Regions from separate parts of the Serratia sp. BNK-23 genome, predicted to be linked through region 1. Evidence: riboswitches for the same ligand, from Rfam matches in the RefSeq annotation. Region 1 holds a riboswitch; the other holds the start of a gene.
The links. Region 1 has a riboswitch for fluoride ahead of ACMGF9_RS11720 (DHHA2 domain-containing protein). Riboswitches for the same ligand answer to the same signal wherever they lie in the genome.
Positions count from the first base shown of each region.

Region 2: it holds a riboswitch for fluoride, as region 1 does, so the genes downstream of both, crcB (fluoride efflux transporter CrcB) here and ACMGF9_RS11720 (DHHA2 domain-containing protein) in region 1, are expected to answer to the same signal.

Region 1 covers NZ_CP179900.1:2,484,969-2,499,495, forward strand. The annotation lists gene ACMGF9_RS11710 (AraC family transcriptional regulator) at 4-852, opposite strand; gene ACMGF9_RS11715 (diguanylate cyclase domain-containing protein) at 924-2,804, opposite strand; fluoride riboswitch at 2,981-3,056, shown strand; gene ACMGF9_RS11720 (DHHA2 domain-containing protein) at 3,097-4,062, shown strand; gene ACMGF9_RS11725 (hypothetical protein) at 4,066-4,494, shown strand; gene eno (phosphopyruvate hydratase) at 4,511-5,794, shown strand; gene ACMGF9_RS11735 (MerR family transcriptional regulator) at 5,791-6,198, opposite strand; gene ACMGF9_RS11740 (NADH:flavin oxidoreductase/NADH oxidase family protein) at 6,271-7,491, shown strand; gene ACMGF9_RS11745 (diaminobutyrate--2-oxoglutarate transaminase) at 7,997-9,379, shown strand; gene ACMGF9_RS11750 (pyridoxal phosphate-dependent decarboxylase family protein) at 9,398-10,867, shown strand; gene ACMGF9_RS11755 (LysR family transcriptional regulator) at 11,006-11,929, shown strand; gene ACMGF9_RS11760 (dipeptidase) at 12,066-13,115, shown strand; gene pqqA (pyrroloquinoline quinone precursor peptide PqqA) at 13,233-13,310, shown strand; gene pqqB (pyrroloquinoline quinone biosynthesis protein PqqB) at 13,369-14,280, shown strand; gene pqqC (pyrroloquinoline-quinone synthase PqqC) at 14,290-14,527, shown strand, end outside.
Region 2 covers NZ_CP179900.1:3,749,048-3,763,574, forward strand. The annotation lists gene lipB (lipoyl(octanoyl) transferase LipB) at 1-552, shown strand, start outside; gene lipA (lipoyl synthase) at 545-1,510, shown strand; gene tatA (Sec-independent protein translocase subunit TatA) at 1,604-1,819, opposite strand; gene ACMGF9_RS17910 (diguanylate cyclase) at 2,038-3,105, shown strand; gene ACMGF9_RS17915 (GNAT family N-acetyltransferase) at 3,107-3,535, opposite strand; fluoride riboswitch at 3,619-3,681, shown strand; gene crcB (fluoride efflux transporter CrcB) at 3,761-4,144, shown strand; gene ACMGF9_RS17925 (TetR/AcrR family transcriptional regulator) at 4,433-5,029, shown strand; gene ACMGF9_RS17930 (multidrug effflux MFS transporter) at 5,036-6,226, shown strand; gene cspE (transcription antiterminator/RNA stability regulator CspE) at 6,284-6,493, opposite strand; gene ACMGF9_RS17940 (M20 peptidase aminoacylase family protein) at 6,838-8,001, shown strand; gene ACMGF9_RS17945 (LLM class flavin-dependent oxidoreductase) at 8,191-9,516, shown strand; gene ACMGF9_RS17950 (ABC transporter substrate-binding protein) at 9,543-10,463, shown strand; gene ACMGF9_RS17955 (GNAT family N-acetyltransferase) at 10,473-11,000, shown strand; gene ACMGF9_RS17960 (amino acid ABC transporter permease) at 11,032-11,919, shown strand; gene ACMGF9_RS17965 (amino acid ABC transporter ATP-binding protein) at 11,929-12,756, shown strand; gene ACMGF9_RS17970 (VOC family protein) at 12,793-13,302, opposite strand; gene ACMGF9_RS17975 (cold-shock protein) at 13,469-13,948, shown strand; gene ACMGF9_RS17980 (GGDEF domain-containing protein) at 13,972-14,527, opposite strand, start outside.

The sequences.
Region 1 (14,527 bases):
GAGTCAGCGGTATAGAACGTTTGTGCACTGGCGTTGATAGGCCGCCGGCGATAAACGGTAGGCGCGCCGGAACCAGCGGCCCAAATGACTCTGGTCGGCAAAGCCGACCTGCATGGCGACCTGCGCCGGCTCTTCCCCCTGCGCCAGTAACAGTCGCGCGGCACGCAGCCTCAGCCGGATCAGGTAAGCATGTGGCGACTGGCCGAAAGCGCGGGTGAATTGGCGAGTCAGACGGAAACGATCCAGGCCGCACTGAAGCGCAAGTTCCTCCAGACTGGGATTATCCGCCATGTGCTCGTGCAAGTAGTCCCGTAAACGATTCATCTCAATCAAAGCGTCATCGCTTTGGGACGTTGGCCTGACGCGTATATGCCGCGCCAAAAGCGTCAGCAGTTGGTCCAGGCTTTGATCGCGCGCCAGCCGGCCTTCCCTCTGATGCAACGCAAAAAAAGCCTGTTGTATCGCGGTCGCCAGCATCGGATCGTCGGTCAACGTGCTGTGGAAAGCGCCTTCCAGCACTGAGGCGTCCCCCAATCCGCGGCGCTGCATCGCGTCGGAGACCCAGCGCTGCGGTAGATAAAGCATCGCATAGGTAAACCCTTCGGCCTGCGGCGCATGGCCATCGTGCACCGCGCCCGGCTCGATCAGCATGGCGCGCCCCGGCCGGCTGGTATGCAGCGAGCGGTGACAATTGAAACGCTGCAAGCCCTGCTGCGTGACGCCCACCAGCATTTCATCATGATCGTGAGGATCGTAGGCATGCCCCTGAAAGTGGGCGTTGACGCTCTCGATACCGGTTTCGTCATCGCGCCGCAGTTCGAGCCAGTCGGTATGTTGATGATTTGACGCCATGCAATAAATCCGGAGTTCTGCTCACAGGAAAAGAAAAAACAGCTTACCCTGAGACCGCCACCGTTGCACGCTCACAGCTCGCAGATGGCATAAGTGCCCTTTCCGGCCGATTTCGCCTGATACATTGCGCCGTCGGCGCGGGTCAGCAGCATCTCCTCCGTCACATCGCCGCATGGGGAAATGGCCGCGCCGATGCTGGCGGAAAGCCGTACCTTCTGCGGCCCGATCTGCGTAATTTTGGCCAGTTGCGCCAACACGTTTTCGCAAAATTCGCTGACTTCGCGCCGCGGATCCGTCAACGGCCACAGGATCACCGTGAACTCGTCACCGGCCAGGCGCGAGACGCTGTGGTGCTCGCCGGCGCAGGCGCTGAGCAATGTGGCGAATGTCTTCAAGATCGCGTCGCCGAAGTCATGACCATAGCTGTCGTTAAGGGTTTTGAACCCGTCGAGATCGATAAACAACAGCGCCATCTGCCGCTGATGGCAACAGGCCTGCAGCGTGCCCGACAACCGGCGCAGAAACGCGCGGCGATTGGTCAATCCGGTCAGCATGTCGTGGGTTGCGTCATATTCCAGCCGCTGCTGCAGCCGCTTCAACTCGGTAATGTCCATCGACAGAATGTAAAACCCCTGCGCTTCACACGGCACCAGCGTGGTGTGGATCATCAGCAACCCCTTCTGGGTCTGGAGCTCATTCTCGAAACTCACCATTTCGCCCGCGAGGGCCCGTTCGATCATCGGTTTTGCTATCCGATAAACGCTTTCCCCCATGAAATCGCGCACCGTCATTTCTCTGAGACTGGACTCCTCCAGCCCGAACCAGGTTTTGTAGGCGCTGTTGGCGAACAGGTAGCGTTCATTGCCGTCGATCTGGCTGATTAAGGCCGGCATGTTGTCGGTAATGGCGCGCAAACGCTCCTTCTCCGCACTGAGCTGACATTCGGCGAGCACCCGGGTTTCAATCTCTTCGTTGAGTTTCTTGACGACCACGTTCAGCTCTCGCGTGCGGATTTCGACGCGTTGTTCCAGCTCGTGTTGCAGAGCGAACAGATCGGCCTCCGCCGCCTTGCGCTCGCTGATATCGACGATAACCGAGATGAAATGGTCCGGCTTGCCGTTAGGCAGCCGGTTTAACGCCACCGTCAGCTGCACCCAGATGATCGAGCCGTCGGCGCGGAAATAACGTTTCTCCAGCGAGTAAGTGCTGATCTCGTTTCTCAGCAGCTGCTGCAGTTTTTCCAGATCGGTGTTGAGATCGAGCGGATAGGTAATGTCCTGAAAGGTGCGATCCATCAGCTCGCGCTCGGAATAGCGCAACATTTCGCAGATGCGCGGATTGACCCGCAGCCAATACCCCTGCAGCGACACCAGCGCCATCCCTACCGCCGCCTGGGCGAAGGTCTGTTCGAACAGGGCTTCCGAGCGTTGCAGATTGGACTTCAGGTTTTCGGTATAGACGTGGCGTTCAATGCTCTGCAAATACTCCTCCACCACGGCAGCGAAATCGTGCAGGTCAGCCAGTTGTTCCGGGGAAAACGGCTGCGGCTGGCTGTCGATAATGCACAGGGTACCGAGCGGCAAGCCGTCGAGCGACAGCAGTGGCTGCCCGACGTAAAAACCGATCCGCGGCCCGCCAATCACCAGCGGATTATCGAAAAAGCGCGGGTCTTTGGCGGTATCGGGCACCACCAGCGCTTCGCGTTGCAAGATAGCATGGCCGCAAAACGAGATATTGCGCGGCGTTTCCCGGGCATCCAGACCGTAACGCGATAAAAACCATTGGCGATCCCGGTCGATCAGCGACACCAGCGCGATGGTCACGCCGAAGTATTTCGCCGCCAACCGCGTGATGCGATCCAGTTTTTCCACCGAGTTTGAATCCAGCACGTTCAGCGAATGCAATACCGACAGGCGTTCGGCTTCGTTTTCGGGGAAGCAGGGTTCGAGCATGTTGTCTCCCATTGTGTCACCGACGGACCCGGCATAGCCGGCGTGAGTCCGTTCAGCGTTTCCGTCGATTAGCGGCAAATATCCTTGTCCATCATAGACTCACTCAGTATCAATCCGATTGCGCATTCTCGCCAGCTTTGCCAGGCGTTGCGTTTGTCACCGCGCTGCGCTACAGTCGTTCACAAGGTGATGGTGTTCCACCTTTCCCAACCGCCGCGTTCGCTCGAACCGGATGATGACGCCTGATATACAACTTCGCTTTATTTTTTAGGCAGGTATGTCAGGAGTCGCTATGAATGAAATCTCACGCTTTACCCCTTTTCCACTCCAGCCCGATGCCGACGCGCGGGAAATGCCGCTTTACGTTTTCGGCCATAAAAATCCCGACAGCGACAGCATCTGCAGCGCGCTGGTGGTCGCGGACTGGCTCAATCACCTCGGCAAACCGGCCGTCGCTTTCCGCCTTGGCGAACTGACGCCGGAAACCCGCTACATACTGGCCGCCGCCGGCGTACAAGCGCCTGCGCTGCTGACAGAAGATCTCCGTGACCGTAAAGTCTGGCTGGTCGATTTTACCGACGTCGAACAAGGGCCGGCCTCATTGCCCGACAGCGATGTGGTCGGCGTTATCGACCATCACCGGCTGGGCACGTTAGTCACTCGCAACCCGCCCGATGTCTGGGTTCGCGCCGTCGGCTGTTGCGCCACCGTGATCCTGCAGATCCTGGCGGCGGAAAGGCCGATGCCGCTTTCTTCCGCCCAGGCCACGCTGCTGCTGGGCGCCATTTTGAGCGATACCGTCGCGCTGAGCGCGCCGACCGCCACCGAACAGGATCGGCTGGCGGTCTCGCGGTTGCGCGCAATTGCTCATGTCGACTATGACGCCTTCACCGCCGGCCTGCTCGCCGCCAAAACCGATCTCTCGGGGCAATCCGCCGCGCAGTTGCTGCACCGCGACGCCAAGAATTACCGCATCCAGAGCGTCTCGCTGCTGCTGTCGCAGATAGAAGTGCGGACCATGAGCGACATCGATCCGCTGTTGCCCGCACTGCAACAGGCGCTTGAACACGCGAAGCAGGAAGCCGGGCTGGAGATGGCCGCGCTATTGGTCACCGATATCACCTGCCGTCGCTCCACCCTGTATTTCTCGCCGAACCAGGTGCTCGACATTCGTCAGGTGTCTCTGCCCGGCATGACGAGCCGGAAAAAAGAGGTTTTACCGTGGTTAACCCGCCAGATCGCTAACGCAGGGAGATAAGTCATGCCGCTCTACCAACATGCTTTACTGCTGGTGCAGGATGAACGCGACGGCCGGCTGCTGTTGCATCATGCCGAACGCCTCAATCAGCAGATGAATACGCGCATCACCGTAGCGCACATCAGCGCCGACTATGCCGAGCTGGACTACCTCAGCGATTCGCTGACCAAAGATCGCCAGTCCAGCGAGGTGATCGCCGCCAAGGCCATGCTCAGCCGTCTGGTGGAGGACTGCTCAATCCCCCTGGAGGTGCGCGCAATTGTCAGTATCCATCGCTTCAAAGACGTCGAAGCCCTGATTGCCCGCGAAGGCGTCGATCTGTTGCTGTTAGGCCATCAGAACCGTCCGTTCGGCGTCTTTTCCTCCTTCGGCTTCGAGTTCATTAACCATTTGTCCATCGACGTGCTGATAAAGCATGTGCCAACTCCCTAGAATGAGGTGACTACCCATGAGCTATGAGATTGAAAGCGTAACCGCCAGAGAAATCCTGGATTCGCGCGGCAACCCGACCGTCGAAGTCGAAATGAGCGCGGCGGGCGTCGTAGCCCGGGCTTCGGTCCCCTCCGGCGCCAGCACCGGGTCGCGCGAGGCGGTGGAGCACCGCGACGGCGATCCGCGCCGTTTCGGCGGCAAAGGCGTATTGGAGGCGGTGCACAGCGTCAAAACGGCGATCAATGAGGCGCTGCGCGGGGTGGATGTGCGCCAACAACAGGAGATTGACCGCCGGCTGATCGCGCTGGACGGCAGCGAGAACAAGAGTCGATTGGGGGCCAACGCCCTGCTCGGCGTTTCTCTGGCCGCCGCCCGCCTCGCGGCGCAATTGTCTCAGTTGCCGCTGTATCGTTATCTGGGCGGCATCGGCGCCAACCTGCTGCCGGTGCCCTGCATGAATATCATCAACGGCGGCGTGCACGCCCGTTGGCAAGGGGCGGACTTTCAGGAGTTTATGATAGCCCCTCTGGGCGCGCCGTCGCTGCGCGAGGCCGTGCGCTGGGGCAGTGAAGTCTATCAGGCGCTGCGCCAAATCCTGTTGGAACAAGGCCTGTCGGTCGGCGTCGGCGACGAAGGCGGTTTCGCGCCGGCGGTCGCCTCAAACCGCCAGCCGCTGGAGCTGATCGTGCAGGCGATAGAGAAAGCCGGCTACCGACCGGGAGAAGATATCGCTATCTGCATGGATCCGGCCTCGAGTGAATTCTACGCCGACGGCAAATACCGCCTGCGCAGCGAGAACCTCGAGTTGGACGCAACCCAGATGACGGCCTATTACCAGCGGCTGGTACAGGATTTCCCCATTGTGCTGATTGAAGATGGCTTGGCTGAGGACGACTGGGCCGGCTGGCGTATTCTGAGCGACGCCCTGGGCGACCAGGTGGAGCTGGTCGGCGACGATCTGTTCGTCACCAACGTGAAATACATCCAGCGCGGGATTGATGAACGGTTGGCTAATGCCGCGCTGATCAAGCTGAACCAGATCGGCACGCTGAGCGAAACCTTCGCCGCCGTGCAGCTTTGCCAGGCAAACGGCTGGGGCGCCTTTATCTCGCACCGCAGCGGCGAAACCGTCGACAGCTTTATCGCCGATATGACGGTTGCGATGCGAGCCGGCCATGTGAAAACCGGCGCGCCGTGCCGCGGTGAGCGCATCGAAAAATACAATCAGCTGATGCGCATTGAGGACCAATTGGGCACCGCGGCGGTATATGCCGGGCGCTCCGCCTTTAAACGCCGCTAATCTGTGCAGGCCGGCCACGCACCGGCCAACTTTTCATTTTTGACCTGGCATAACCCCGCCACGCCGGATTCCAGCAAGGTAAGTCGGGTCGCCAGCAATGCTTCTCGCTGCTCATTCAGCGTGACCAACATCCGCTCGATTTCCGCCAGACGGGTCTCGACGCCCTGTATCAACCCATCCTCATAAGCGCTGCCCTGCAGCGCCAGCACGCGTTGGATCGCCTGCAGCGAAAAGCCCAGATTCTGGCCAATTTGAATCAGATGCAGCCGTTCCAGCGCGCTTTCGCTATACACCCGATAACCGTTGACGCCGCGCACCGCTTTGGGCAGCAGACCCTGCTGCTCGTAGTAGCGTATCGCCGAGGCGGCCACGCCGGCCCGTTCCGCCAATTCTCCGATCTTCATGCCCTATTGACCTTAAAGTTAACTTTAAACCTAGTATAGCGCCATTCCCCCTGCGACAGGAGCGCAAACCCGATGTTTACCCCACTGACACTGCCCAACGGCAGCCGCCTGACCAACCGTTTGGCCAAAGCCGCGTTGGAAGAAAATTTGGCCGATGAAGGCCAACTGCCCGGCCCCGCGCTATGGCGCTTGTATCGCCGCTGGGGTATCGGCGGCGCCGGTCTTATCATCACCGGCAACGTGATGATCGACGGCCGCGCCATGACCGGACCCGGCGGCGTGGTGCTGGAACAGGATACGCCGCTCGCCTCGTTCGAAACCTGGGCCAAGGCCGCGCGCCAGGAAGGCGCGCAGGTTTGGATGCAGCTCAGCCACCCGGGCCGCCAGGTAATGGCCGACATGGGTGGCAACGCCTGGGCGCCCTCCGCCATTCCGATGGCCATGGGTAAGTACAGTAAAGCGTTCGCGCAGCCGGAAGCCATGAGCGAAGCGCAGATTGCCGAGGTGATCGCCCGCTTTGCCGCCAGCGCGCACGCCGCCGAACGGGCCGGTTTTACCGGCGTGCAGATCCACGCGGCGCATGGCTACCTGATCTCTCAGTTTTTGTCGCCGTTGGCCAACCAGCGCAGCGATCGTTGGGGGGGCGAACTGGCAAATCGCGCCCGCCTGCTGCTGGAGGTGGTGCGCGCGGTGCGCAAGCGGGTCTCGCCAGGTTTTTGCGTGGCGGTAAAGCTCAATTCCGCCGATTTTCAGCGCGGCGGCTTTTCGCCGGACGAAGCCCGGCAGGTGTTGCTGATGCTCAACGAACTGCCGGTCGATCTGGTGGAGTTATCGGGCGGGAGCTATGAAAGCCCGGCGATGCAGGGCGAAACGGCAGACGACAGTACCCTGGCGCGTGAAGCCTATTTCCTGACCTTTGCCCGCGATCTCGCCGCAGTAGCCCGCATGCCGGTGATGACCACCGGCGGCATCACCCGCCCGACGGTGGCGCAACGGGTGCTGAACAGCGGCGTCGCGGTGGTCGGCATCGCCACCGCCATGGCGGAAATTCCCGATCTGCCGCGCCGTTGGCAAACCGGCGAAGCCCCTCATGCGCTGCCCGCGCCGGTAAAATGGCGCGACAAAACGCTGACGCTGCTCGCCCGCATGGCGCTGATCAAGCGCCGCATGCACGCTCTGAGCCGCAATCGGACGCGCAACGTGCGTTACTCCCCGCTGTGGTCGCTGCTCATCGATCGGTGGCGCACCCGCCGCACTCTGCGGCGCTATCATGCCTGGTTACGGCAACGTTAATGACCGCGGCGCCGGCAGACATGCCGGCACCGCACAAAAATCCCGCTGTTTTGATCGCGCTACGTAAAATCTGCAAGAAATCACCACTCTGGATACTGCGCTTTTAACGCTCGACCGCTTATATTCATCACAAATTTTGTGTATATAACCGCTATAGGACTTAAGGTGGTGAATAGATGAAAATAAGCCGCTATTTTCTATTTATGTTATTAATCGGAAATTCACCTTAATAATAAATGCATTAAAGAAGCAGCCAAAGGAAAGCAGAAAAGGATTTTTACGCAATGTTAAAGAAATGTTGTTTTCTGCCGGCAAAACCAACGGTCAACAAATCAACAACATATTGATGAGCCTAAGAAAAAACTAAACAATTCAAAACAAAATCGGCTATTGAGTCCCAGGCGAAAAAGCCATATATTGGTCGCGCTTTTCACAAGGCAGTTACTTTTCTAATTCATTAATTCAATCGTTGCGTCTTGAGACCTTCGGTTGTAGGAGAGATATGATGACGGATAAAGTCCGTATTGATACTTTAGTTGCAAACTCATTAAACGGAAACAATGAAACCTATTTGGCGCGTCAAGCCGAATTTGAGTCGAATGTTAGGAGTTATCCGCGCAAATTGCCGTTGGCAATTGCGAAAGCCCAGGGCGTTTGGATCACTGATGTTGAGAATAATCAATATCTTGATTGCCTGGCCGGGGCGGGAACGTTGGCTCTTGGACATAATCACCCCGACGTCCTGCAAAGCATCCAAAATGTCATTACCAGCGGCTTGCCGTTACATACTCTCGATCTCACGACCCCGTTGAAAGATCGTTTCTCCGATTACCTGCTCTCTCTGTTGCCTGGCGAAGGCAAAGAGTATTGCCTGCAGTTCTGCGGCCCGTCCGGCGCCGATGCGGTGGAAGCCGCGCTGAAGCTGGCGAAAAAGCACACCGGCCGTTCCGGCGTGATCAGCTTCTCCGGCGGTTATCATGGCATGACCCATGGCGCGCTGTCGGTCACCGGCAACCTGTCGCCGAAGGCGGCGATCAACGGCATGATGCCGGAAGTGCAGTTCATGCCTTATCCGCATGAATACCGCTGCCCGCTGGGCATCGGCGGTGAAGCCGGCGTCAAGGCGCTGACCTACTACTTCGACAACCTGATCAACGACGTGGAAAGCGGCGTGCGTAAACCGGCTGCGGTGATCCTGGAAGCCGTTCAGGGCGAAGGCGGGGTTAACCCGGCGCCGGCCGAGTGGCTGCAGCGCATCCGCAAAGTGACCCAGGAACACGGCATTCTGCTGATCATCGACGAAGTTCAGGCCGGTTTCGCCCGTACGGGCAAGCTGTTCGCCTTCGAACACGCGGGCATCGAGCCGGACATCATCGTGATGTCGAAAGCGGTCGGCGGCGGCTTGCCGCTCGCGGTGCTGGGCATCAAAAAAGAGTTCGACGCCTGGGAACCGGGCCACCACACCGGCACCTTCCGCGGCAACCAGCTGGCGATGGCCACCGGCCTGACCACCCTGCAGTACCTGAAAGAGCATAAGGTCGCCGACAAAGTGGCCGCTCAGGGTGAGTGGCTGAAAGGCAAGCTGGCCGAGCTGCAGAAACGTTATCCGGTGATCGGTCACGTCCGCGGTCTGGGCCTGATGATCGGCATCGAGATCGTCAAGCCGAACGAAGCGCAGGATCACATGGGCTGCTACCCGGCCGATGGCGAGCTGTCCGCGCTGCTGCAGAAGAAATGCTTCGAATCCGGTCTGATCCTGGAGCGCGGCGGGCGCAATGGCTGCGTGCTGCGTCTGCTGCCTTCGCTGCTGATCACCAACGATGAGCTGGGTATTTTCCTGGATAAATTTGAGCAGGCGCTGTTGGCCGCCGGCGTCAAGCCAGTCTGATTGGAGCGAATGACCGCGATGTCCAAGTTAAACCCGATTCTGGCTTCCTCGGCGCACAGCGCCGAGGCTTACCGCCAGGCGATCGCGCAGAGCAGTGAAGCCGTCGTGCAGTGGCTGCAACAGCCCGAGATGTATCAGGGCAAAAGCGTTGCCGAACTGCGCGAGCGCATCCAGCTCGACTTCACCCCGCAAGGCCTGGGCAACCAGGCGGCGATCGAGCGCGCCATCGAGTACTTTTTGAAAGACAGCCTGTCGGTGCACCACCCGCAATGCGTGGCTCACCTGCACTGCCCGAGCCTGGTGATTAGCCAGGCCGCCGAAGTGCTGATCAACGCCACCAACCAAAGCATGGACTCCTGGGATCAGAGCCCGTCGGCCACGCTGATCGAAATGAAATTGATCGAGTGGCTGCGCGCCCAGGTCGGTTACCAGCCCGGCGACGCCGGGGTGTTCACCAGCGGCGGCACCCAGAGCAACCTGATGGGGCTGATGCTGGCGCGCGATGCGTTCTTCGCGCGTCAGGGCCACTCCGTGCAGCAGGACGGTCTGGTGGGCGATCTGCGCAAGCTGAAAGTGTTCTGTTCTGAAAACGCCCACTTCTCGGTGCAGAAGAACATGGCGCTGATGGGCCTCGGCTACCAGTCCGTCACCCTGGTGAAAACCGATCGCTTCGCCCGCATGGACGTGAACGATCTGGCGGACAAACTGGCGCAGGCGAAGGCCAACGGCGAGCAGGTGATGGCGATCGTCGCCACCGCCGGCACCACCGACGCCGGCGCGATCGACCCGCTGCGCGATATCGCGCGGCTGGCGGCGGAGCAGAAAATTTGGGTGCACGTGGATGCGGCCTGGGGCGGCGCGCTGCTGCTCTCCGAGCAGTACCGCGACTACCTGGACGGCCTGGAGTTGGTGGACTCCATCACCCTGGACTTCCACAAGCAGTTCTTCCAGACCATCAGCTGCGGCGCCTTCCTGCTGAAAGACGCGCGCCATTATGAGCTGATGCGCTATCAGGCGGCCTACCTGAACTCCGAGTTCGACGAGGCGCAAGGCGTGCCGAACCTGGTCTCCAAATCGCTGCAGACCACCCGCCGCTTCGATGCGTTGAAGCTGTGGATGGGGCTGGAAGCGCTGGGGCAGAAGCAATACGCCGAGATCATCGATCACGGCGTCACGCTGGCGCAACAGGTGGCGCGTTACATCGCCGACCAGGAATCGCTGGAACTGGTGATGCAGCCGCAGCTGGCCAGCGTGCTGTTCCGTTACCGTCCGGCGCAGCTGGCGGCGAAAGGCGACGCGGCCGTCGCCCTGTTCAACCAGCGCATCGGCGACGCCTTGCTGGAATCGGGCCGCGCCAACGTCGGCGTGACCGAGTTCGATGGCGTGACCTGCCTGAAGATGACGCTGCTGAACCCGATCGTGACGCTGGAAGACATCAAGCTGTTGCTGGCGCTGGTCGAGAAAACCGCACAGCAGCTGCCGGCGTAACGTCGTCCCCCTGCCTGTAAAGCCGATAACGTTTGTTATCGGCTTTTTTATTGCTCATCAATCGCAGGAGACGCAGCGCTTACGCTGATATACTGCAGCAAACGCCTTCCCTTATTTCCAGCGCCACAGGATAAACGCATGACCGACCCGGATTTCAACCTGCTGATCGCGCTCGACGCGCTGCTGACGGCGGGCAGCGTTGCCGGCGCGGCGCGCCGTCTCGGTTTAAGCCCCTCGGCGATGAGCCGCACCCTCAGCCGACTGCGCGCGGCCACCGGCGATCCGCTGTTGGTGCGCGCCGGCCGTCATATGGTGCTGACGCCCTATGCCGAAACGCTGTGCGAGCGGGCGCGGCACGCGACGTTCGAAGCACGCGCTGTGTTGCGCCCGGCGCAGGGAGCATTGGATCCCGCCGCGCTGGATCGTACCTTCACGCTGCGCGCCAACGACGGCTTCGTCGAGGCCTTCGGCCCGGCGCTGATCGCCGCCGCTGCCGAACAGGCGCCGCGGGCGCGGTTGCGCTTTGCGCCCAAGCCGGAGAAAAGCGACCGCCCCCTGCGTGAAGGGCTGGTCGATCTGGAGATCGGTGTGCTGGGTGACATGGGGCCGGAAATTCGCCTGCAGGCGCTGTTCCGCGATCGCTTCGTCGGCGTGATGAGAACCGCACATCCGCTAGCGCAGCAGCGCGAGATCGGCGCCGCCGACTACGCCGCCTGCGGCCACGTGGTGGCCTCGCGCAGCGGGCGCATCCTCGGGCCGGTAGACGCCGCGCTGGCGGAGCTGGGGCTGGCACGCCATATCGCCGCCGTGGTGCCGAGCTTTCCCGCCGCGCTGGCGGTGGCGCAAGCCTCGAACCTGTTGGCGTTGCTGCCCGCCTCTTTCCTGCAGGCTCAACCTGCCGATGGCCCGCTGCGCGTCTTCGAGCTGCCGGTAAGAACGCCGCCCATCACCGTCTCGCAGATGTGGCATCCGCGCCTGGACGCCGAGGCGGATCACCGCTGGCTGCGGCAGTTGGTGTTGGCCGTCTGCCGCCAACGCGTGCAGGAACCGCTTTGCGAATAGTGACAATGTCACTAAGTTTTGCCCTGCTGATGTCGAGTGATCTAGCCGACGGCAAAACCCCCATAGCCTGAGGGTTGTTCCCCCTCGCGCGATGGGAGAACATAGCATTCACGATGCCTGACTCAGTGAAATGCCCATGACGCTTCCCCCTCTCTGGCCGGTGTTCGACGGCCATAACGATCTGCTGCTCAACCTGTGGCTACAGCATGACGACGATCCGGTCGCCGCCTTTTATTCCCGCGTCACGCCGGGCCACCTCGATTTCTCCCGCATGCAGCGCGGCGGATTCTGCGGCGGGCTGTTCGCGGTATTTATTCCCCCGGTCAGCTATATCGCCCAGATGCGTAATCAAACGCCGGAGGAGGCGCAGGCCGCCTTCGATCCGCTGGCGATCGCCGAACGGCAGATCGCTATCCTTTATCAGCTGGAACAGGCTTCCCAGGGGCGGCTGCGCATCTGCCGCACCGCCGCCGAGATAGAACAGTGCCGCCTCAACCGGCAAATGGCCGCGGTGCTGCATATCGAAGGCGCCGGCATGATCGATGCGGAGCTGACGCAGTTGGAGGCCTTCTACCGGCTGGGCGTGCGCAGCATCGGGCCATTCTGGAATCTGCCGAACGCCTTCGGCACCGGCGTCAGCGGGCCGTTCCCCGGCTCCCCCGATACCGGCCCCGGCCTGACGCCGGCCGGCGAGGCGCTGATCCGCGCCTGCAACCAGCGCCGCATCATGATCGACGTCTCGCACATGAACGAGAAAACCTTCTGGCAAACCGCCGCGCTGAGCCGAGCACCGCTGGTCGCCACCCACTCCAACGTCCACGCCCTCTGCCCGCAGCCGCGCAACCTGACCGACGCACAGCTGGAGGCCATCTCCCAGAGCGGCGGGATAGTCGGCGTCAATTTCGGCACCGCCTTCCTGCGCGCTGACGGTAAACGTGACAGTGCAACGACCGACCTAACAGAAATTGTTAAACACGTTGAGTATTTGATCGCTAAACTTGGTGAAGATCGCGTGGGATTTGGCTCTGATTTTGACGGGGTCAACGTACCGCAACCGTTGGAGGACGCCGCCGGCCTGCCGCGCCTGACGCAAGCGCTGGCGCAGGCCGGGTTCGATAACCGGCTGCTGGAGAAGCTGACCTGGCGCAACTGGCTGAACGCGCTCGCCGCCACCTGGGGTGAATAACCCGGTTACGCTTTAAAGGTTGCGATCTTCGTCACATTTCGCCAACATTGGGCCGGCCTAATGCGAAAATTTCTCATTGGGCTCGAACTATCACGATGCATGTAAAGGAGCACCGCTATGACTACCTGGACTAAACCTGAGTTTGTTGACCTGCGTCTGGGGCTGGAAGTGACGCTGTACATTTCCAACCGTTAATCGCCCGTCTGCCCGCCTTTCGCGCGGGCATTTCTTTCCCTCTTTTTCTGGTTCAGACATGCAGATAAAAGTTCTCGGCTCGGCAGCGGGCGGCGGCTTTCCCCAGTGGAATTGCAACTGCGACAACTGCCGGGGCGTTCGCAGCCACAGCATCAACGCCACGCGCCGCACGCAGTCTTCCATCGCCGTCAGCGACGACGGTAAAAACTGGGTACTGTGCAACGTTTCACCGGACATTTGCCATCAGCTGCTGGCCTCGCCCGAATTGAACAATCCCGACGTGCTGCGCGGCACCGGCATCGGCGCGATCGTGCTGACCGACAGCCAGATCGATCACTGCGCGGGCTTGCTCAATTTGCGTGAGGGCTGCCCGCACCACGTCTGGTGCACCCCTGAAGTGCATGACGATCTCAGCACCGGCTTCCCGCTGTTTCCCATGCTCTCCCACTGGAACGGCGGGTTGATTCACCACCCGGTAACGCCCGGTGAACCTTTTCACACGGCGGTCTGCCCAAACGTGCGCTTCACCGCCATTCCATTGCTCAGCAACGCGCCCCCCTATTCGCCGTACCGCGATCGTCCGCTGCCGGGCCACAACGTGGCGCTGTTCATCGAAGATACCGCGCGCGGAGCCGGGCTGCTGTACGCACCGGGCCTCGGCGAGCCGGACGAGAACTTGATGCCCTGGCTGCGCCGGGCGGATTGCCTGCTGATCGACGGCACGCTGTGGCGCGACAACGAGCTGGCCAACGCCGGCGTGGGGCGCAATACCGGCAAGGACATGGGGCACCTGGCGCTGGCGGAAGAGCACGGGCTGGCGGCCCTGCTCAGCGCCTTGCCCGCCAAACGCAAGATCCTGATCCACATTAACAATACCAACCCGATCCTCAATGAAGACTCGGCAGAGCGGCAAAGTCTGACCGCCGCCGGCATCGAAGTGAGCTGGGACGGCATGAACATCGAACTGTAGGGAATCGCCATGACGCAACCACGCCCCCTGACGCCGCAGGCATTTGAAGCGGCGCTGCGCGCCAAAGGCGCTTATTACCACATTCACCACCCGTACCACATCGCAATGCACAACGGCGAAGCGACCCGCGAGCAGATCCAGGGCTGGGTGGCCAACCGTTTCTACTACCAGACCAGCATTCCGATCAAGGATGCGGCGATCATGGCCAACTGTCCGCAGCCGGACACCCGCCGTAAATGGGTGCAGC
Region 2 (14,527 bases), 1.3 Mb from region 1:
GAGCTGTGGCTGGTGCAGCATCACCCGGTATTCACCCAGGGCCAGGCCGGCAAAGCCGAACATGTGCTGATGCCCGGCGATATCCCGGTTGTCCAGAGCGATCGCGGCGGCCAGGTGACCTACCACGGGCCGGGCCAGCAGGTGATGTACGTGATGGTCGATCTGAAGCGCAATAAGGTCGGCGTACGCCAATTGGTCACGGCGATAGAAGATACGGTTATCAACACCCTCGCCCACTTCCGCCTCGCATCGCGCGCCCGTCCGGATGCGCCCGGCGTGTACGTGGGGGAGCAGAAAATCTGTTCGTTGGGTTTGCGGATCCGCAAAGGCAGCTCATTCCACGGCCTGGCCCTGAATGTGGCGATGGATCTCAGCCCCTTCCAACGCATCAACCCTTGCGGTTACGCCGGCATGCAGATGACGCAGGTCAGCGCGCTGGCGCCCGGCGTTGGCATTGAAGACATACACCCAATCCTGGTACAGGAATTTGTTCATTTACTCGGCTACCAGACGGTCGAGCTTCGTAACTGGAACCTGCACGATTATGAGTAAACCAATTCAGATGGAACGCGGCGTCAAATACCGCGATGCTGACAAAATGGCGCTGATCCCGGTCAAAACGGTGGTCACCGAACGGCAGGAGCTGTTGCGTAAACCCGAGTGGATGAAGATCAAACTGCCTGCCGACTCAACGCGCATTCAGGGCATCAAAGCCGCGATGCGCAAGAACGGCCTGCACTCCGTCTGTGAGGAAGCCTCGTGCCCTAACCTGTCCGAGTGTTTCAACCACGGTACCGCCACCTTTATGATCCTCGGCGCCATCTGCACCCGCCGCTGCCCGTTCTGCGACGTGGCCCACGGCCGCCCGATCGCGCCGGACGCCAATGAACCGGAAAAGCTGGCGCAAACCATCGCCGACATGGCGCTGCGTTATGTGGTGATCACCTCGGTTGACCGCGACGATCTGCGCGACGGCGGCGCTCAGCACTTTGCCGACTGCATCTCGGCCATCCGCGCCAAGAGCCCGAACATCAAAATTGAAACGCTGGTGCCGGACTTCCGCGGCCGTATGGACCGCGCGCTGGAGATCCTCACCGCCACGCCGCCGGACGTGTTCAACCACAACCTGGAAAACGTGCCGCGCGTCTACCGCCAGGTGCGCCCGGGCGCCAACTACGAGTGGTCGTTGAAGCTGCTGGAGCGCTTTAAAGAAGCGCACCCGGATATCCCGACCAAATCCGGCCTGATGGTTGGCCTGGGTGAAACCAACGCGGAAATCATTGAAGTGATGCGCGATCTGCGTCGCCACGGCGTGACCATGCTGACGCTGGGCCAGTACCTGCAGCCGAGCCGTCACCACCTGCCGGTGCAGCGCTACGTCAGCCCAGCCGAGTTTGACGAGATGAAAGAAGAAGCGATGGCGATGGGCTTCACCCATGCCGCTTGTGGCCCGTTCGTGCGTTCGTCTTACCACGCCGATCTGCAGGCCAAAGGGATGGAAGTGAAATAACGCGTAATAGTTTGTTACGCTATAGACGGCGGAAACGCCAAAAAACGGATGTCCGCAAGGCATCCGTTTTTTATTGCGCGCCATCAGACGGGATTAAACGTCTTTCTTCTCGACGCTCTGCTGCGCGGACTGGCTTTCGGCGGCATTGTTGCCGGCGGCCGGCGGCGTGCTGTCGTCGCCTACGGCTTTTTTAAAGCCTTTCAGCGCCGCGCCAAGATCGGCGCCGAGCGTGCGCAATTTGCTGGTGCCGAACAGTAAAATCACCAACACCGCAATCACCAGAAGTTTGGTAATGCTGATACCTTCCATACTCACCTTCTTATCATAGAGCGCTGCGTGAACAGCGAGAAAAACTGACCTTGCCTGCGAATATTTAGCGACTTTCCTTCGGCTCGCACAACAGCAACATGTAACAGAGTGAGATCGGTCGCAGGAATACCACACGGCTTCACGGCGTGAATCCCAGACTATTCTTAGTTTATCACCCGCATGCTACTCTGCCGTGATGCCTATCAGGGAGATGCCGGATGTATATTGCTCCACCCATTTTCGATGCCCGAAAATCCGGCCTCAGCTTCGCCAAACGCACCTATCTGCCCCGCGTCGCCGGTCTGGGGCTCGGCTTTATCTGCGTTTGCGCCGCACTCTACCCCTTGGCTCCGCCCACGGCGGTCTGGCTATTGCTGGCCTTTCACGGCTTTCTCTGGCCGCATCTCGCCTATCGCCTGGCCTGCCGCGCCAAAGATCCTTTCAAAGCCGAGATCCGCAACCTCTTGATCGACTCCGCCTTCGGCGGCTTCTGGGCGGCGATGATGGCGTTCAACGCGCTGCCCGCCATCGTCATCCTGTCGATGATGAGCATGAATAACATCGCTTCAGCCGGCAAAACGCTGTTTGTGAAAGGATTGGCCATTCAACTGGCTACGGCGATGCTCACCGCCGCGTTGCTCGGCTTCCCGTTTCACCCGCACAGCACGGCGCTGCAAATCTATCTGTGCCTGCCGATGATCTACCTTTATCCGACGCTGCTCGGGCTGGTGACCTACCGCACCGCCAAACGGTTGGCGGAAAAGAAACAGGAGCTGCAGCGCATCAGCACCCGCGATGGGCTGACCGGCCTGTATAACCGCCGCCACTGGGAGCACCTGCTGCATCGCCAGTTCGACAGCTGCCGCCGCTACCAGGACAACGCCACGCTGATCCTGATGGATATCGATCGCTTCAAAACCATCAACGACACCTTCGGCCATCCGCTGGGAGATGAAGCCCTGGCGGCGTTGGCGGAAGAGCTGCTGATCGGCATGCGCAACGTGGATATCGTCGGGCGCTACGGCGGCGACGAGTTTGGCGCAGTGCTGCCGAACACCAGCGCTGAACAGGCGGAAATCGTTCTGCGCCGTATCCAGCAGCGGCTGGACGCGGTCAGCTTCAAGGAGGCGCCGCAGCTGCGGCTGCAGATCAGCGCCGGCATCGCTAACTTCCACCCCGCGCTGGGCGGCTACCTGGACTGGCTGAAAGCGGCCGACGGCGCGCTCTATCGGGCGAAGCAGAATGGCCGCAATCGGCTGGAAACGGCGGCGCAGCCAGGGGAGTAACTTACTGACTTAATAACTTGGCAAAATACTTCGGCGCTTCGACAAAGCCTTCACGCCGGTAAAACGCATGCGCCCGCTCGCGGCGGCTGTGGCAATGGACTTCCAGCCGATCGCAGCCGCGACGGTGCGCCAGCGCCTCGCCTGCCGCCAGCAACCGCCGCCCTACGCCCGCGCCGCGCGCCCGATCGTCGACGCAAAAATAGCTGATGCGGCCAATGTCGCCGGCCAACGCCAACTGCGGCAGAAAATGCAGCGACAACACGCCCAGCACTTGTTCGCCCTGCTCCGCCACCAGCAACGCCTCGTCCGGGTGCGCCAGAAGTTGCTGCATCCGCTGCGTCAGAAACGCCTCGGTGCCGGGATAATCCAGCGCCACCATTAATTCAGAGATAGCGTGCTGGTCGCTCAGACGCGCCGTTCTGATTTCCATCCGTTTTACCTCGCAGAGTGCCGATACTACAAAATAGGCGGCATTAGGTGTAACATCCACCGGGTGCGGCGAAAAAGGCCGTGCGGCACGCTGGAGATGACATTCCTCCCTAACCGCCTTCACAGGCTGATGATGTCTACGTAACCTCTCGGAGAGAGGCGCGTAGCGTTACGCCTGTACCTTTCCGAGCCTCCTGAATTTCTCTGATTGAAAGGTAGTTGCCCCATGTTGAGCTCTTTACTGGCCGTATTTATCGGCGGCGGCGTCGGCAGCGTTTTGCGCTGGGCGGTAAGTATGAAAATGAATCCGCTGAACGCCCACATTCCGCTCGGTACGCTGATGGTCAATCTGATCGGTGGTTTTATCATCGGCCTGGCGATGGCGATTTTCACCCGCATGACGCATCTGGATCCCACCTGGAAATTACTGATCACCACCGGATTCTGCGGCGGCCTGACCACCTTCTCCACCTTTTCGCTGGAGGTGGTATACCTGATGCAGGACGGCCGCTTCGGCTGGGCGCTGGCCAACATGCTGCTCAACCTGGCCGGCTCGCTGGCGATGACGCTGCTGGCCTTCATGCTGGTGATGTGGGTCAACGGGCGCTAAGCCCTTAATGTTTCCTTAATCTTGCATGCGCATAATCTCATCCAGTACCCCTGACTGGATGAGAAATCGCTATGTTTAGCCTGCCGAAAACCGCCGCCGAAGCGATCGCCGTTGCGCTGTGCGTGCTGATCGTCGCCACCTTTATCAAATCCTACCTGTTCGCTTAAACGCCTTTTATCGCAGCACGCGTTCATCTTGCGTCTTTCCGGTCGGTTACACTACAATTGAGAATGAACGTTCACACCCAAAAATGTGAACCCGGCTCACGCGTAGCAAAGGATCGGGCAGATGCTCCCCCCCAACGACAGTAAACAGGCCAAGGTGCAGGCGCGCCGCGATCAGATCGTCGAAGCGGCGAAAACCAGCTTCCGCCGCCACGGCTTCCATGCCGCCAGCATGGCGGAGATCGCCCAAGGCTCGCAGCTTAGCGTCGGGCAAATCTATCGCTATTTCGCCAATAAAGACGCGATCATCGAAGAGATCGTCAACCGCATCATCACCAGCAAGATGCAGCGCCTGGAAAACCTTGGCGATCACATCAACCTGATCGCCGGTACGCTGGCGGCGCGCACGCTGTTTCAGCAACCGGGCGAGAGCGAAACCGATCACATGCTGATGCTGGAAGTGACCGCCGAGGCCACGCGCAACCCGGTGGTGGCCAAATTGCTCAGCGATGCGGAAGCGCGGCTGTTTCGCCACGTGTGCCACAACCTGCAGCGGCTGTATCCCGATTTCAGCGCGGAAGAGATCGCCGCCCGGGTGGAGTTTATCGCCGTCATGAGCGAAGGCACCGGTTACCGTATCCTTACCACGCAAAAAGCCGATGCGTCCCTGCTGCGCGATCTGTATCAGCAGGCCATTTCTCACCTGTTCAGGAAATCTTAATCTCCCATGACCAAACACTTAGCCAGACAACGTCTGGTGTACGCCGTCGTGCTTGGCCTGTTGGCCGCGCTGGGGCCGCTGTGCACCGATCTCTATCTGCCCGCCCTGCCGGAAATGGCGGGCGAGCTGAATACCTCCACCGCCGCCGCTCAGCTCAGCCTGACCGCCGGGCTGCTCGGCCTGGGCGTCGGCCAGCTGATTTTCGGCCCTTACAGCGACAAACTGGGCCGTATGCGCCCACTGCTGCTGTCGCTGATCCTGCTGCTGGGCGCTTCGCTGTGGTGCGCACTGGCGCCCACCATTGACCAACTGCTGATCGCCCGCCTGCTGCAGGGCATCGCCGGCGCCGGCGGCGCGGTGATTTCTCGCGCCATTGCTCGCGATCTGTACGCCGGCCATGAGCTGACCCGTTTCTTCGCCTTGCTGATGCTGGTTAACGGCCTGGCGCCGATCGTCGCGCCGGTGCTGGGCGGCGTGATGCTGCAGGTGATGAACTGGCGCGGCATCTTCGGCGTGCTGGCGGCCATCGCCGTGCTGCTGTTCAGCCTGTCGGCGCTGAAGCTGCGCGAATCCCTGCCGGTCGAGCGCCGCAGCCAGGGCGGCATTCTGGCGATGCTGATGTCGCTCGGCGGGTTGCTGACCCAGCGCTATTTCATGGGCCTGTGCCTGACGCAGGGCTTCGTAATGGCCGGCATGTTCGCCTATATCGGCGCTTCGCCTTTCGTCTTGCAGCAGATCTACGGCCTCAGCCCGCAGATGTTCAGCCTGTGCTTCGCCATTAACGGCGTCGGGCTGATCATTGCGGCGCAGCTGGCCAGCCGTCTCAGTTCACGTTGGGGGGAACGCCGGGTGTTGAGGGGCGGGTTAACGCTGGCGGCCGTCGCGTCGCTGCTGCTGTTGTTGGCCGCCGCGCTGCATGCGCCGCTGGTCGTGTTGCTGGTGCCGCTGTTCTTCTCGGTGGCGGTGATCGGCATCGTCGGCCCGACCGCCTCGTCGCTGGCGATGCAAAGCCAGGGGGACAAAGCCGGCAGCGCGTCGGCCTTGATCGGCGTGTGCATGTTCGCGCTCGGCGCCTGCGCCGTGCCGCTCACCGGGCTGGGCGGCACCTCAGGCCTGTCGATGGCGCTGACCATCGTCGGCTGTTACGCCGTCGCCATCCTGCTGTTCAGCCTGTTGGCCCGCCGCAGCGACGCATAACGCGCCCAATAAAAAACCCGCTCAATGAGCGGGTTTTAAGAAATTCAGCTACGCAGCTTAGATAGCAGTAACGTTAGCGGCAGATGGGCCTTTGGCACCGTTCGTGATTTCAAATTCTACACGCTGGCCTTCAGCAAGCGTTTTGAAACCGTTGCTAACGATGGCAGAGAAGTGAACGAAAACGTCCTTGCTACCATCTTCCGGAGTAATGAAACCGAAGCCCTTGGATTCATTAAACCACTTAACGCTACCTTTAATCTTAGACATCAAACTTACCTTTAACGTGAATGAAAGACACAAAACCTGTGTCGATTACAGTACAGCAAGCAGGCAGGATTTTGTCCACCACCGCGATCACAGAAATCCGATAAAGAGTGAAAAAATCCGTGTTGCCCGGTGTAAATGCATTGCACCGGTTGCGATACGTTACCGTTCCAGGCCAATCCTCTCCCTGCGCCGGCGAACAACGCGCGAACGCCTAAACCTGCCCTTTCCCCCATCGTTGACGCGTCGAGCAGACACAATCGCTATGAAATATAACCAGATGGTCTTTTTGCTTCGGCGGCCCCTGCACTAGGGTTAGGGTTTATTTCCCACTGTGAGCCAAGCCTATGACCAGCCAGTTGGCAGACAAGATCATCGCCTATCGGCGTGAACTGCACCAAAACCCGGAGCTTTCCAATCACGAATTCGCCACCACCGCCCGCCTGACCCGCTGGCTGCAAGAGGCGGGCATTCGTATTCTGCCGTTGGCGCTGAAAACCGGCGTCGTGGCGGAGATCGGCAGCGGCAAGGGGCCGATCATCGCCCTGCGCGGCGACATCGACGCCCTGCCAATCGACGAAATCGCCGACGTGCCCTTCAGCTCGCAAAACAGCGGCGTGATGCACGCCTGCGGCCACGACTTTCACACCTCGGTGATGCTCGGCGCCGCGCATCTGCTCAAAGCGCGTGAGGCCGAGCTGCCCGGCACGGTGCGCATCTTCTTCCAGCCGGCGGAAGAGACCTTCAACGGCGCCCGGCACCTGATCGACGCCGGCGCGCTGGATAACGTCGCGGCGGTATTTGGTCTGCATAACGCGCCGGAGCTGCCCACCGGCACCTTCGCCACCCGCGCCGGGCCGTTTTACGCCAACGTCGATCGCTTCCAGATCCGCATCACCGGCAAAGGCGCCCACGCCGCCAAACCGGAACAGGGCGTCGATACCATCGTCACCGCCAGCCAGATCGTCGGCGCGCTGCAGACACTGCCCAGCCGAAGCTTCAGCTCGCTGGAATCGCTGGTGGTGAGCGTGACGCGCATCGAAGGCGGCAATACCTGGAACGTGCTGCCGCAAACCGTGGAGCTGGAAGGCACGGTGCGCACCCACAGCGACGCGGTGCGCCGCCAGGTGCCGGATAAAATTCGCCAGGTGATCGACGGCGTCGCCGCCGCGCTCGGCGCGCAGGCCGAACTCCACTGGCAGCCGGGGCCGCCGGCGGTGATCAACGACGCCCATTGGGCGGCGTTCAGCAAAACCGTCGCCGCCGAAGCCGGCTACCGGGTCGAAGAGGCGGAGCTGCAGATGGGCGGCGAGGATTTCGCGCTGTATCTGCATCACGTGCCGGGCGCGTTCGTCAGCATCGGCTCCGCCAGCGAATTCGGCCTGCATCATCCGCGTTTCAATCCCGATGAACGCGCCCTCCTCCCTGCCGCCCACTATTTTTCGCTGCTGGCGGAGCGCACGCTGCAACAATTAACCACCGCAGCGAAAAAAGCCCTCAGCAACGCCTGAATAACGTGAAATAGTATTTCCCCGACGCCGCTGATGCCGCGTCGGGGATTATTATTTTCGCTCGCCGTGATATTTGCAGTTTTCAACATTTGAATATGCTGTTTTGTTGTTTTACATCCCGTTGCCGCTCATCAATAGTGGACGCATCAGACACCGCGCGCCTTTGCGGCGCATGACAGGATAATCACGATGAGCGACAACGCGAATAATCAACGGCAATTACGGCTGGGCGCCATTCTGCATGGCGCATCGGGAAATATGTCCGCCTGGCGCCACCCGGATGCCACCGCCGACGCCAGCATTAACCTCGAATTTAATATCGCCTCGGCGAAAAAAGCCGAACAGGGGAAATTCGATTTCGTCTTCGTCGCCGATGGCTTATATATCAACGAAAAGTCCATTCCGCATTTTCTTAACCGTTTCGAGCCGTTGACTTTATTGGCCGCACTGTCCGCCGCCACCGACAAAATTGGCCTGGTGGGCACGCTCTCCACCTCCTACAGCGATCCGTTCACCGTCGCCCGCCAGTTCGCCAGCCTCGATCACCTGAGCGGCGGGCGCGCGGGCTGGAACGTGGTGACATCGCCGCTGGAGGGGTCGGCCAAAAACTTCTCGCGCAAAGAACACCCGGAGCACAGCCTGCGTTACCGCATTGCCGGCGAGTTTCTCGACGTCGCCAAAGGACTGTGGGACTCCTGGGAAGACGATGCCTTCGTGCGCAATAAGGCCAGCGGCGAATTTTTCCGCGCCGGGAAACTGCACACCCTCAATCACCAGGGGGAGTTCTTCTCGGTGCAGGGGCCGTTGAACATCGGCCGCACGCCGCAGGGCCGCCCGATCCTGTTCCAGGCCGGCGCCTCTGAAGACGGCAAACGGCTGGCGGCCAAACACGCCGATGCGATCTTCACCCATCACGACACGCTGGAGCAGGCGCAGGATTTCTACCAGGACGTGAAGCGGCAGTTGGTGGAACAGGGGCGCGAACCGGACGACCTGCGCATCTTCCAGGGTGTCAGCGTGATCGTCGGCGACGACGATGCGGACGTCGAGCGTCAGTACCAGGAGACCGCCCGTCTGGTCAGCATCGAGAACGCCCTCAACTACCTTGGCCGCTACTTCGAACATTACGACTTTTCCCGCCATCCGTTGGACGCCCCCTTCCCGAACATCGGCGATCTGGGGCAAAACAGCTTCCGCAGCACCACCGACGCCATCAAGCGCAACGCCCGCGAGCGGAACCTCACGCTGCGCCAGGTGGCGCTGGAAGCCGCCTCGCCACGCCCGGTGTTCAGCGGCACGCCGGAAGCGGTGGCGGACGGCCTGCAACGCTGGTTCGACGGCGAAGCCGCCGACGGCTTCATCATCAGCGGCGGTACGCCCAACGCCTTCGGGCATTTCGTCGATCGGGTGGTGCCCATCCTGCAACAACGTGGCCTGTTCCGCCGGGCGTACCACGGCGATACGCTGCGCGAACACCTGGGCCTCACGCGCCCGTTGAACAGATTCACCCAATAATAAGATCGTTTTCAGGGATACCCGCTATGCAGAAAACCGTTACCGCCGCTCTCGTGGCGGCCTTGCTGAGCCTGACCGGCGCCGCGCAGGCGGGCACCGGCATCGATTTACAGGCCAATGAAACCCCGATCCACGCGCCGAAAAACCCGCAGGCGATCGCCAAACTGCCGGCCGATTTCCACTTCGTGAAGCCGGGACAATTCACCGTTGCAATCGCCGCGCTCAACACGCCGCCGCTGGCGCTGTTCGCTGCCGACAACCGGCGGCTTATCGGCAGCGAAGTGGATATCGCGCAGCTGGTGGCCGACAGCCTGGGCCTGGAGCTGAACGTAGTGCAAACGTCGTGGGAAGACTGGCCGCTGGGGGTGGTTTCCGGCAAGTATGACGCGGCCATCACCAACGTCACCGTGACCAAAGAGCGCAAAACCCGCTTCGACTTCGCCACCTACCGCATCGACTCGCTCGGCTTTTACGTCAAAACCGGCGGCAAGATCGCAACGATCAAACAGCCTGCCGATATCGCCGGATTAAAGATCATCGTCGGCTCCGGCACCAATCAGGAAGCCATCTTGCTGGCGTGGGACAAACAGAACCGGCAGCAGGGGCTCAAACCCTTCCAGCCGATCTACGTGACCGACGATGCGGCCGCCACGCTGGCGATCCAGTCCGGCCGGGCCGACGCCTACTTCGGGCCGAACGTGCTGGGCGCCTATAAAGCGGCGCTGAACGGTCGCACCCGGCTCGCTGGCACGGTGGAAGGCGGTTGGCCCAAGGCGGCGCACATCGCCGTCACCACCCGTAAAGGCAACGGACTGGTGCAGGCGGTGAACGAAGCGCTGAACGGCGCGATCCGCGGCGGACAGTACGATCAGGTGCTCAATCGCTGGGGCGAGAGCGTCGAACGCCTTGCGCAGTCGGAAATCAACCCGCCCGGCCTGGGCGATTAGGAGCGCGCAATGACGCAAGACACCTTCATTCAGACGTTGCCGACCGACCCGCTGATCGCCCCGGTGATCGAGGGGCTGTTCGGCGAGTATCGCCAGCGTTACGGCGACTATTTTGGTGACCAGGAACCGGAACCGCTGGACCTGTATGCACCGCCGCAAGGGGCCTTCATCGTGCTGCTGCGCGCCGGTGCGCCGATCGCCATGGGTGCCTTCAAACGCTATGACGCGCAAACCGCCGAGCTGAAGCGCATCTGGACCCGGGGCGATCTGCGCCGCCAGGGCCTGGCGCAGCGGGTGTTGCAGCAGTTGGAAACGCTGGCGCTGGCGCAGGGGTATCGCCGGCTCTACCTGACCACCGGCTTTCGCCAGCCCGAAGCGGTGGGCCTGTACCTGAGCAACGGTTATCAGCCGCAGTTCGATCCCACCGTTGACAGCGAGGTTTACAGCCGCCCGCCCTACGATGGCCGCCTGCCGTTCCGCAAAAGCTTGATTGCAGAGGACGCGTGTTGTTGCGCGTCGGAAAGGAAAATCGCCTAACCCCCCTTTATCTGTAGTCAGGAGACATGACATGTCCAAACAAGAAGTCTTGAAAGTGGTGCCCGCCCGCTATCCGCTGCGGCTGATCGGCGCCCTGTTCTCGCTGTTTATTCTGGCCGCCATCGTGCAATCGGTGGCGGGCAACGCGCGCTGGGAATGGGGCGTGTTCGCCGAGTGGTTCTTCGCCCCGGCGGTGCTGGCGGGGCTGGGGCAGACCCTGCTGCTGACGCTGCTCGGCACGTTGTTCAGCATCCTGTTCGGCACCCTGCTGGCGCTGGCGCGGCTGTCGCGCTCTTACCTGCTGGCGTCGCTGGCCTGGGGGTATATCTGGCTGTTTCGCTCGCTGCCGCTGATCCTGGTGCTGATCATCCTGTATAACTTTTCCTATCTGTACGACGCCATCTCGCTGGGCATTCCCTTTACCTCGGTGGTGTTCGCCAGCTACCCGACCATCGATATCCTCGGCCAGTTCGCCGTGGCGGTGCTGGGCCTGACGCTGGTGCAGTCAGCCTACACCGCCGAGATCATCCGCGGCGGCATCCTGGGCGTGGATTACGGCCAGCACGAGGCGGCGGCGGCGCTGGGCCTGCCGGGCTATCGCCGCACCTTCCGCATCATTCTGCCGCAGGCGCTGCGATCCATTATTCCGACCGGTTTCAACGAGATCATCAGCCTGGCGAAAGGCACCTCGATCGTGTATGTGCTGGCGCTGCCGGAGCTGTTTTACACCATCCAGGTGATCTATAACCGCACCCAGCAGGTGATACCGCTGCTGATGGTGGCCACCGTCTGGTATCTGTTCATCACCACCGCCCTGTCGGTGATCCAATACTACATCGAACGCTATTTCGCCCGGGGCGCGGTGCGCGAACTGCCGCCGACGCCCTGGCAGAAACTGGCCGGCTGGCTAAAACGTTAGGAGACCCGCATGTCTGAAGCCATTGATTATTACGCCTTGCCCGAACAGCCGGCACGCAACCTCACCCCGGTGCCGGCGCGCGGCCTGATCGAAATCAGCAACGTCAGCAAGTTCTTCGGCAAACACAAGGCGCTGGACGACGTCAGCCTGACGCTGCAGCCGGGCACCGTGACCGTGATCCTCGGCCCTTCCGGCTCGGGCAAATCGACGCTGCTGCGGGCGATCAACCATCTGGAGCGCGTGGACGAGGGCTTTATCCGCATCGACGGCGACTACGTCGGTTACCGCCGCAAGGGCAACCGGCTGTACGAGCTGAAGGAAAAGGCCATTCTCCGGCAGCGCATCAACGTCGGCTACGTGTTCCAAAACTTCAACCTGTTCCCGCACCTGACGGTGCTGGAAAACATCATCGAAGCGCCGGTGGTGCACAAAATTCACTCCCGCGAACGGGCGAAAGCGGTGGCCTATGAGCTGCTGGATACCGTCGGGCTGCGCCACAAGGCGGATGCCTATCCGCGCCACCTCTCCGGCGGCCAACAGCAGCGCATCGCCATCGCGCGCGCGCTGGCGCTGAACCCGAAGGTGATCCTGTTCGATGAGCCGACCTCCGCGCTCGATCCCGAGCTGGTCGGCGAAGTGCTGGACGTGATTAAGGGATTGGCGGATCTGGGCGTCACGCTGGTGGTCGTCACGCATGAAATCGGCTTTGCGCGCGAAGCGGCGGATCGGGTGGTGTTTATGGTCGACGGGCAGATCGTCGAGCAGGGCGATGCCAGACAGGTGCTGGCTCAGCCGCAGCACCCGCGCACCGTTAACTTCCTCAACAAAGTGCTGTGAGCGTCGGGGCGCCGCAGCGCCCCGCGCAGGAGCAGGTTAAAGACCGGCGAAACGCCGCTTCTCGGCGGCGAAATCCAGCGGGCGAATTCCCTGCTGGTTTTTATCCTCTTCGGTCAGCAGCGCCGGCGGAATAAACCAGGTCACCTCAAACAGCAGCCCGTCCGGATCGTGGCCATAAATGCTTTTGTGCACGCCGTGATCCTCTTCCAACCCGAGAATGCCGCGTTCGGCCAGCTGATGGCGAATGCGCTCCAGCTCTTCCAGGCTGTCCACTTCCCAGGCCAGATGGTACAGCCCGGCCGGCGGCTCATGCTCCGCCGGCGGCTCGCCGTTGGCGCGAAACACCCCGGCGCGCTGCTGGCCCAGGTTCTTGCTGAACAACGCCAAATCGTGATCGTTGTCCGAATCGGCGGCCTGGGTAAATACCGCCCGGTCGGGGCTGTCGGACGGCTTCAGCTTGAAGCCCAATACCTGATGATAAAAGTCGGCGCTCTGCCGCACGTCGCTGACATACAGCACGGCGTGATTGAGACGTTTGATACCCATCGATATTCCTTTTTCGCATTGAATGAAGTCAGCATGAACATAGCATGTGGAGGAAAAGCCGCTAAATGCCGTTATCGCATGACTAAATGCCGCCCGCGCAATCTGTCGCTGCAAGGCATTCCGCGCTATCATAAGCGCTGTATTGATCCCTTTTGTGAGAATAACGATGAACGGCAAGATAACGACTTTTTTTGAAGACAAAGGCTTCGGCTTTATTACCGACGAGAACGGAGAAAATCGTTATTTTCACGTGATTAAAGTGCAAAATCCGGAGCTGATTAAGAAAAACGCGGCGGTGACCTTCGAACCGACCAACAACACCAAAGGCCCGTCGGCTTATGCGGTCAAAGTGTTGGCGCCCAGCAAATACATCATCATCGCCAATGAAAGAATCAAGATCGCCAGCATCAAGTCTTTCAATACCTTCACCAAGGAAGTGCCGGTCAAAGCCGATGTGGATAAAGAGAACACCGTGCTGTCGGTCGGCCTGCTGATGAACCGCATTCGCCCGCAGTCCGAAGACCAGGCGCAGGCCATGCAAACGCTGCGCATGCTGACCATCACCACCTTCCAGAACACCACCCATACCTTCTCCGAGCACGAGATCGACATGGATGAAACCATCAAGGCGTTGAAAAGCCTGTAAGCGCCGCTCACCCAGCGTCGAGCTTAACGGAACAGAATATGCTCGACGCTGTTGCCGTTCACCACGTTGAACGACTCCACCCGATTCCGCCCCTGCGATTTGGCGCGATACAGCGCGATATCCGCCATATTCATCAGCTGCTCCAGCGATTTCACCTCGTTCATCGCCAGGCTGGCGACGCCGACGCTGATGGTGATTTTCAGCGTCTGTTTGCCTTCCGCCTGCAGTTCCGCCTGCTCCACCAACCGGCGCAGATGCTCCCCCAGCGCCACGCCCTGCGCCGCCAGCGCGCGCGGCAGCATGATGGCGAACTCTTCCCCGCCCAGGCGGCCGAACAGCTGATCGTGCCGCAGCTCGCGCCGCACGATATGCGCGAACGACGCCAACACCTGATCGCCGGCGCTGTGGCCGTGCGTATCGTTGATCTGCTTGAAATGATCGATGTCGATCAGCAGTAGCGACACCGCCTCTTTCGAGCGGTGCTTGTGCTCAAGCAGCTCGCCCGCTTTGCGCGTCATCGCGCTGCGCGCCAGCACCCCGGTCAGGAAATCGTGGTTGGCGCTGTGCTCCAGACGCCGC